DNA from 2 places in the Gelidimonas denitrificans genome. Region 2 is predicted to be linked to the other one. Evidence: riboswitches for the same ligand, from Rfam matches in the RefSeq annotation. Region 2 holds a riboswitch; the other holds the start of a gene.
What was found. Region 2 has a riboswitch for cobalamin ahead of bluB (5,6-dimethylbenzimidazole synthase). Riboswitches for the same ligand answer to the same signal wherever they lie in the genome.

Region 1: another riboswitch for cobalamin. It lies ahead of FKCLFG_RS05965 (TonB-dependent receptor); the one in region 2 lies ahead of bluB (5,6-dimethylbenzimidazole synthase).

What each region holds. Positions count from the first base shown of each region.
Region 1 is NZ_CM146350.1:1,266,672-1,270,851, reverse strand. Features, by position in the region: gene panC (pantoate--beta-alanine ligase) at 1-58, shown strand, start outside; gene FKCLFG_RS05980 (hypothetical protein) at 94-222, opposite strand; gene FKCLFG_RS05975 (DUF3563 family protein) at 460-744, opposite strand; gene cysK (cysteine synthase A) at 1,087-2,019, opposite strand; cobalamin riboswitch at 2,278-2,511, shown strand; gene FKCLFG_RS05965 (TonB-dependent receptor) at 2,583-4,180, shown strand, end outside.
Region 2 is NZ_CM146350.1:2,279,169-2,283,348, reverse strand. Features, by position in the region: gene FKCLFG_RS10635 (hypothetical protein) at 1-74, shown strand, start outside; gene FKCLFG_RS10630 (hypothetical protein) at 90-614, shown strand; gene fur (ferric iron uptake transcriptional regulator) at 867-1,301, shown strand; gene FKCLFG_RS10620 (hypothetical protein) at 1,346-1,858, shown strand; gene bluB (5,6-dimethylbenzimidazole synthase) at 1,769-2,509, opposite strand; cobalamin riboswitch at 2,553-2,740, opposite strand; tRNA gene FKCLFG_RS10610 (tRNA-Met) at 3,843-3,919, opposite strand; gene miaA (tRNA (adenosine(37)-N6)-dimethylallyltransferase MiaA) at 4,170-4,180, opposite strand, start outside.

The DNA of each region.
Region 1 (4,180 bases), 1.0 Mb from region 2:
AGCGTTGTGCGCCGCCAAAATAGGCGTCACACGCTTGATCGACAACCTCGAAATCTGAGGAAACTCTCAATTCAATTTTTGTCCCAGCATCAACTACTCGATGTTGTAACGCATTATTTTCAGGTAAGTGGACGCAGCGTCCTGCGGGCTGGACAAAGCGTTCGCGTAGAGCGTGGCACCCATGGTGACGCCTGCTCCTGCTCCGCTGCTGAGTTGTTGCACGCGAGTGCACTAAAAACATGCACATTACCAACGTCTCAACGGCGCAGCGCGACTTCAGTTCGCGTGCACTGCGTCAACCAGTTAATTGATTTTTAACGTTAGCCTGCTATTGCGCTGGATGCACCAAAACCTGACGATTATGGACCGGGCTCAGTGAAGTTTGATTTTTTTCAATTTCATTACATGGGCTATGGAGCCTGAATTGCGCATGAAAACCACAAAACACACCAGACCAGATCAGTAGTACCTTGAATTGTTGCCCCATTGGCTGGAATTATTAGAACGCATGTTCTCAAATTGTTTCATCCGATGTTCCAGATCATAGATATCGGACGCATCAGCCAAATAAGCTTCTTTCCGCTCCATATCCTTGCGCTCAATCCTTTGGCCCAAGCGTTTGAAAAATCCCATCGGTTTGCGTTCTGCGCCGACGTTAGCCGCAACAGGAACCAGTCGCGCATATATGAACTGCAGAATGTTGAATCTGGGTGAACTACTTGCTGGGTGCGTATGGATGGACATAATTTACTCCTTCTGTGTAATCTAAAATGCTGCAATGCAGTATAAGTATAGGCACAGAAAGATATAAATCAAATTATGTTTAACTATACGTTTTATTCATAAAAAGAATATCTTAAGGTAGATGATTTACCGTAACAAAATTAACTTCGAAGCAAAATTCTTGTAAAAACCAGAAAAAAACAAGAAAAAATTGCTTCAAAGTAGAGAAACCAGCAACTGCGGAATAACAGCATTCACATAATTTAAAATACCCAATAAATAATTTATGTATAGGCTGAGACTTGCCGTATAAGAATTATTCCGCAACGCAACATAATCCGCCCTACTTGCCTTTGGTCCCGATCAATCCATCAGATCGGCATACAGCGCCGTACTCAGATAGCGTTCGCCAAAGGATGGAATGATGGTAACGATCATTTTTCCGGCATTCTCCGGACGGCGCGCAACTTCCAGCGCAGCCCAGAGCGCAGCGCCGGATGAAATGCCAACCAGCAAACCTTCTTCGCGCGCGGCACGGCGGGCGAATGTGAACGCGTCGTCATTCTTGACCCGTATGACTTCATCGTAAATCTGCGTGTTCAGGATATCCGGCACAAAACCGGCGCCGATCCCTTGAATCAAGTGCGGGCCTTTGGTGCCGCAGGACAACATCGGCGAACCATCCGGCTCCACTGCAATCACCTGGAAGCCGGGCTTGCGTGCTTTCAATACTTCACCCACGCCGGTAATGGTGCCACCGGTGCCGACCCCGGCCACCAGAATATCGGCCTGGCCGTCGGTATCGTTCCAGATTTCCTCAGCCGTAGTGCGGCGATGCACTTCTGGATTGGCCGCATTCTTGAATTGTTGCGGCAAGAAGTAGCGCGCATCTGACGCCACCAACTCCTCGGCCTTCCTGATGGCGCCCGGCATGCCTTCGCTGCCCGGCGTAAGCACCAATTCCGCACCGTAAGCACGCAGCAGCATGCGCCGCTCGCGGCTCATGGTGTCGGGCATGATCAACATGCAGCGATAGCCGCGCGCCGCGCACACCATGGCCAGCGCGATGCCGGTGTTGCCGCTGGTCGGCTCAACAATGATGGTGTCGGGTTTGATCAGGCCGGCCTGCTCTGCGGCCTCGATCATAGACACGCCGATGCGGTCCTTGACACTGTGCGCCGGACTGTAAAATTCCAGTTTGGCAAGCACGGTGGCAACCGCGCCCTGCGCCATGCGGTTGATACGGACCAAAGGCGTATTGCCAACCAGTGCGGTGACATCGTTTGCGATTTTCATGGATAAGCTCTCTAGCCCATTATGGGCATGTAATTAGCGATTTTTAGCGTGCGATTTATGCCGTGAGATGCCCGTTTCGTAATTCTGGAAAAACCTTACAAATCGGTATCTTCCGGATTTTTAGTAACGTTTTAACAATTAACATACTTGCCCAAAGCAAACAATAAAATACTCTATTTACCGCGCCAATCCATGCGGATTGACAAAATACCAGCACAAGATTTTTAGAGCGCGGTTGTTGCAAGCTGGGCTTGCGGCATACAATACGCACGTTTTGGTGCCCGCAGACATCCCCATGTCTGCAGTTAAACGGGAAACACGGCGTAGATGACACCCTCGTCCGCCAACGTGTGCTGCCCCCGCAACGGTAAAACAAGCGTCACTATGAATTTCAGTGACAAACCGCCTCTCAGGACCACTGTGCAACTCGCACGGGAAGGTGAGACGGTTTGGCTTGTCAGCCCGGATACCGGCCAGAATAGGTGGAAGCGCGCGAACCCGCACTTTCGTTGATTCCGGCTTGCGGGGACGCAGGCCGGGGGATTTTTATTTGAAACGACATCATGATTTTCTCCACCCTCCCCAGCCGCACGCCGGCCTGGAAGCCGCTTGCGCTGGCGTCTGCCTTATCTGCCTGCTGCATCGCTCCGGCATCAGCCCAAACCAATAACGATAAAACGCTGGCGCCGGTTATGGTGACGGCTTCACGTTTTGCGAACGATCCTGCATTCAGTCCGATCGGTGCGACAGTTATCACAGCCGACCAAATTCGTGAGGCCGGTGCCGATAATGTCAATGAAGCGATCCGCAAAATAGGCGGCGTGTATGGCCGCCAGAATCTTTTTGGGACGCAGGATTTTTCTCTCGATATGCGTGGCTTCGGCACCACCAGCGATAACAATCTGGTGGTTATGGTTGACGGTGTCCGACTTTCGGAAAGCGAGTTTGGCGGAGCGGTTTTTTCTTCCATTCCTATTGAAACCGTTGAACGCATCGAAATCGTGCGCGGCGGGAGCAGCGTGCTGTATGGAGATGGTGCAACTGGCGGCGTGATCCATATCATCACCAAGCGTCCACAATTGAATGCGACGCATGGTTCCGTGACGGCCGAAATCGGCCAGTTCAACCACAAAGCTGTACGTGCCTCCGTCGCGAAAGGCTGGGATGGATTCTCTCTGGATGCCAACGTCAGCAAGCTGGAGTCCGACAACTACCGCGACAACAATGCGGTGAACCAGGAAAATTTCAGCGGTGGTGCGCAATGGGCGTCAAACGAGGGACGAGTCGGCTTGCGGGTGGATATCGCGCGTCAGGATTCCCGTTTGGCGGGCGGGCTTACTTTGGAGCAATTTGAAAAAAATCCGCGCCAAACCCTTAAGCCGGATGATTTTGCTTCCATCGACACCAACCGCTACACGGCTTTCATCGAGCGCAAATTTGGCGCTTGGGAAGCCGCGGCCGAGTTGTCGCACCGTGAAAGAACCACTAATTTTGGAAGCGGTGGTACACCAAACTTTATTCTCAAGGGAAAGCAGACCCAGTTTTCGCCGCGCATACGTAATGTCACGGCACAAGGCAGCATGACCAACGAACTGGTCGCTGGATTCGATTTCCTAGACTGGAGTCGCGACACAGACTTTGAACATGCCACCCAGAAATCAAAAGCGGTTTACGCGCGTGACGAGATCCGTGTGGGTCCAGCCCGCGTGGCTCTAGGCGCACGCCACGAAATCTTCGACAAGGATTCTGTCGATCCGGCAGGCGGAACCAACTACACCAAATCGCACTCCCTCAATGCTTGGGAACTGCAGGGCAGCTATGACGTCACTTCTATGGTCAACCTTTTCGCCAAGACCGGCAGGAGTTTCCGCGTAGCCAATGTCGATGAAAACGGCTTCACGCCAGTCTTCAATACGCCGCTCGAAGCACAAATCTCGCGCGATCTGGAGCTCGGCGGCAGCATCGGCGACGCCGGTAAAAAAGTTACGGTCAGACTGTTCCAGCATCGTTTGAAAAACGAAATTTTCTTCGATCCGACGGTAGGCTTGTTTGGCGCCAACACCAATCTCGACCCAACCCGTCGCCAAGGAGTGGAAATTGAAGCCAGCACGCGCCTGGCAACCGCTTTCATGCTATCGGCCAACTTGCAACATGTTTCCGC
Region 2 (4,180 bases):
AACAGCTCGAAACAGACCCTGCCCTGCATGGCGCCGAATTGATGTCTGCCATGCCGCAGGTCGTGCGACATTAAAAAGAGGGGCAGGCAATGTGCAAACACAATACAGAAGCCGTCACAGGTATCGCCATGCATGCCGATACCGTAGCGTTGCAGCCGTTAACGATGGGATCGCGCCGGCGTCGACTTTGGGAATTGCCCATCCATGCGTTCTGCCCTGTGGTGGGAGTATGTTTGCCCATCAGCGCATTGCGCCGCCTGGTTGACAAGGCCCTAGGCGAGCAGGTCCAGGCAGACGATTATGCGTTGCATTGTTGTGTGATCGCCGAATGCAAATCCCGCACACCGATAGCAGAACGATTGCAGCGCGAGTTAGATCGTCGCTATGCATATTCTCAGCGCCTTGCCTCACAAGCAAAAACTACGGATGCTCTCGGTCAGTGGTGGTCAAGCTGCCAACAGGGCAATGAGATTGCTGGTGCGCTTTGGGCTACGCTGACGCATCCGTGCTGCGATGTGGCGCTGGAGGAGCGGGTATTAAGCAATATTCACATGTTGCAGCATCAGGTCGGTGCCGCGCATCGGGCCGATGCACAGAGATTTGCGGGGAACTGATTGAGGAGAACGGGGTGCTGACGCGCGAACTCGGGGAGCGCAGTACCCGCGTCATCACGGAGAAGAGCGCTCATATTGAAGCGTTGTGTATTCATTGAGAAACCGAGTGCGAGCAGTCTGGCGCGTTGCCTCAAATACATTGAGCAATCCATAGCGGTGAACAGTGAGATGACCGCCGGTACGGTAGGCGAAGTCGACAAAGTGCATATTTGATTTAAAAATGGAATAACAGCACTGAAAAGAGCAGGCACTATGAACAGTAATGAATTGAGAAAAACCGGGCTCAAAACCACCTTGCCCAGGTTAAAGGTGCTGGAGGTGATCCGCGCTAGCGAATCGCGGCATCTGAGTGCCGATGACGTGTATCAACTCCTGGTAGAACAAGGTTTCGATGTCGGCCTCGCTACTGTCTATCGCGTGTTGTCGCAACTGGAGATGGTTGGAATTCTCTCGCGCAATATCTTCGATTCAGGCAAGGCGATCTTTGAGCTCAACGAGGGTGGTCACCACGACCACCTGATCTGTTTGACTTGTGGTCGCGTGGATGAATTCCAAGACGAGGTCATCGAATCGCGCAAGCAAAAAGTGGCAACCATCAACGGCTATCAAGTGACGATGCATCGCCTTTCTTTGTATGGGATTTGCCCGCATTGCAGTGCGGTACCCATCAAAGTTGCGACTGCCTAGGAACGCAATGCGGGGGTGTACGCGCTGATAGACAGCAAAAAACGATGTCGCTGAACAAGGGAGGAGTTCTCGATCCCGTCTTGCCTACGCAAGCCGTGCCTACGATTACGCGTCGCGGCCTTGACGAGACTTCTTCCCGTATAGACGAAAAAGCGCCACCGCTGCTGTCGCGCGACGGGACCAGCAGCGGCAGCGGCAGCGCCGCCGCCATCGAGCAAGCGATTGCGCCGAAAGGCGGCATCCATGTGGTGCAGTCGGTTGCCGATCTGCCGCCACCAGCGCAGGCGCAGTTGGCCGATACGATGCGCGCCGGCACCTCCGGTTTCTTCGTCCAGAAAACGCAGGTGGTGTACCTGATCGCCGACCGTCTGCACGACGCTGCACGTGCACAGTTCGTGCTCGGGTATGAAGTGCTGGGCCACTACGGAATGCGCACGGTGTTGCAGGAAGTGCCCCTGAACCAGCAGTTATTCCTGCGCGGCTGCCTGGTCGCGTCGCAAGTGCCCGATCAGGGCTTGCTGGTCATCATGATTGCCCCACTGGTTGAAATAGACTAGGTTTTCAATCGGCAGCCGGGGTAACCATCCGGCACTTTCCAGTTCCGGTTTGGCATAAAAATGGCTGACATAGCCGACGCACAGATAAGCAATGGGTGTGATGCGCTTCGGAATTCCCAGTGCTTGCTGCAGTGCGGCCTGGTTGAAAATGCTGACCCAGCCTACACCCAGACCCTCGGCCCGGGCGGCCAGCCACAGGTTTTGTACCGCACATACGCTGCTGTACAGGTCCATGGTCTTCATTTGGGTGCGTCCGATTACCACTGGACCGGTGCGCTCGCGGTCACAGGTGATGCAGATGCCGACGGGCGACTCCAGAATCCCTTCCAGTTTCAGGGTCCGATAGACGTCGCGTTTGTCTCCCTCGAACATTTCTGCTGCTTCGGCATGGGCTATGGCAAAGGCATCATGCACCCGGCGCTTGACTTGGTCCGACTGGATTACCAGAAAATTCCAAGGCTGCATGAAGCCGACCGATGGCGCGTAGTGGGCGGCGGTCAGGACACGGCTCAGTACTTCATCGGGAACCGGCGTCGGCAAAAACTGGCCGCGCACATCGCGGCGGGAAAAAATGGCGTGATAGACCGCGTCACGTGCTTCGTCTGTAAAGGCGTGTGTATCCTGGATGGCTTGCGCCGGCATTGTTTTCATGACATTCCCCTAGCGTGAAAATAGATGCGCTGCCTGGCCGTGCAGCTTGATGGTTTTTCAGGCCGGTCTTCTGACTCGGATTCATCTGAACCAGGCGCCTTCCCGGCATACGCCAGTGGCATCTCGCCTGGTTCATCCTCCTTACAGCGTTGGGCACGTGGCGGAATCACACCGCCTTCCCGATTCTCCTGTCGCCTTGCAGCGACGGGCACCTGAAAGCCGCCATCATCAAGGTGAAGCAAGGATTATGTCAAGGCAGGACATTAATTCTTTATGGCAACAAACCGCCATATTTGTGACATTTGGTCATAAAAAATAGTGTTGAAAAAACGGTCGTTTTTGAACAGATGGCTTATGCCCGCTTTCTGTGGATAACCTTGCGTACAGCCAACCACATCCGCGCGCAATCCCAATGCCGGCGTCGATCTTCTGGCGAGCCTACAAAACAGGCAGCTTGGACAAGTCCCCGACAAAGCTCGCCATCCAAATGTTTTTGTAAGAACAATCGTGTGCATCAATGGGGCGTGGGAGGGGCTGGACAGAAGGGGCCACTTTGAAACTCCGGAGTCTCCATGGTGCCGCGTCCATGGTGGCAGACTGTAGGGGCCCTCCAAAATTGGTTATGCCCACCAAAGCATCATGCAGCGATTTAAGCGACTCAATTATGAGTTGGTTGATTTTTGGGCTTTATGTCATAGCTTCACCGAACCACTGGCATGGCCGGGCTGATGCTGATAATGCAGGCACTCGGTGCTTCAGCCTAGTCGTAATCGAAGCTGATCGTGCGTAATCGATCAATTTGTTCGTCAACGAGAAAATGGCGGTGCTGGGTCGGGCATTTTGCAGACAAGCAGAATTTCGGTAACGCTGAGTATGTTGGACGGATTTCAAATCTAACCGAGCCGGGTTCAAGTGCGCCGAACCCGGTGGAGGCGGGATGCCGCTGGGGTGCTGCCCGTGTAACGTTTTTGTGCCGCTGTCGAGGACACAGGCACATAAATTGTTGCAGACTGGCCCCGTGAACTATGTGCAGGTGCGCAAGATCGTGGCCAGCATCAGGAGCGAACCGAACGACACTTTCACCTTTGATTCGGCATCCTGGACGATTAACGCATGCATCTGCTGACACAGGGGCAGGGGAGTGGCTAATTTGGGTATTTTGCTGGTATCCACTTTGCTGGCGCGAGTTGGTATTCGCAAAAATACCAGCATAAAATCTGGCTGTTAACTGCCAAACTTTGGCGCAACGGGCGTAAAAAAACCCCTAAGTGATTGATTTCTTAGGGGCTTTTCATGCAAACTTGCGGTGGTTTGCGGTGGTTTGCGGTGTCTTTGGTAGTGATAGGTGGACTTGAACCACCGACCCCAGCATTATGAATGCTGTGCTCTAACCAACTGAGCTATATCACCACTAGTTTATGCGGCTACTGTCGTAACCGGCATTATTCAGGCCAAATATACTGCCAGAACAACTAAGCCCTGCATTATGACAAACGACTTTTTCTCTGTCAAGAAAATTGTCGCGCCTGTCAGGGCAGTTGCATGAAAGCATTTGGTCTAACTACTGAATCCGGTCCACGAAAAGCATGAAGAAAGCGTGATGACAACGGATCACTGCGTCGGATGGGTTGCATCATCCTACTAATCTGGCGTGCATGATTTAAGTCGCTT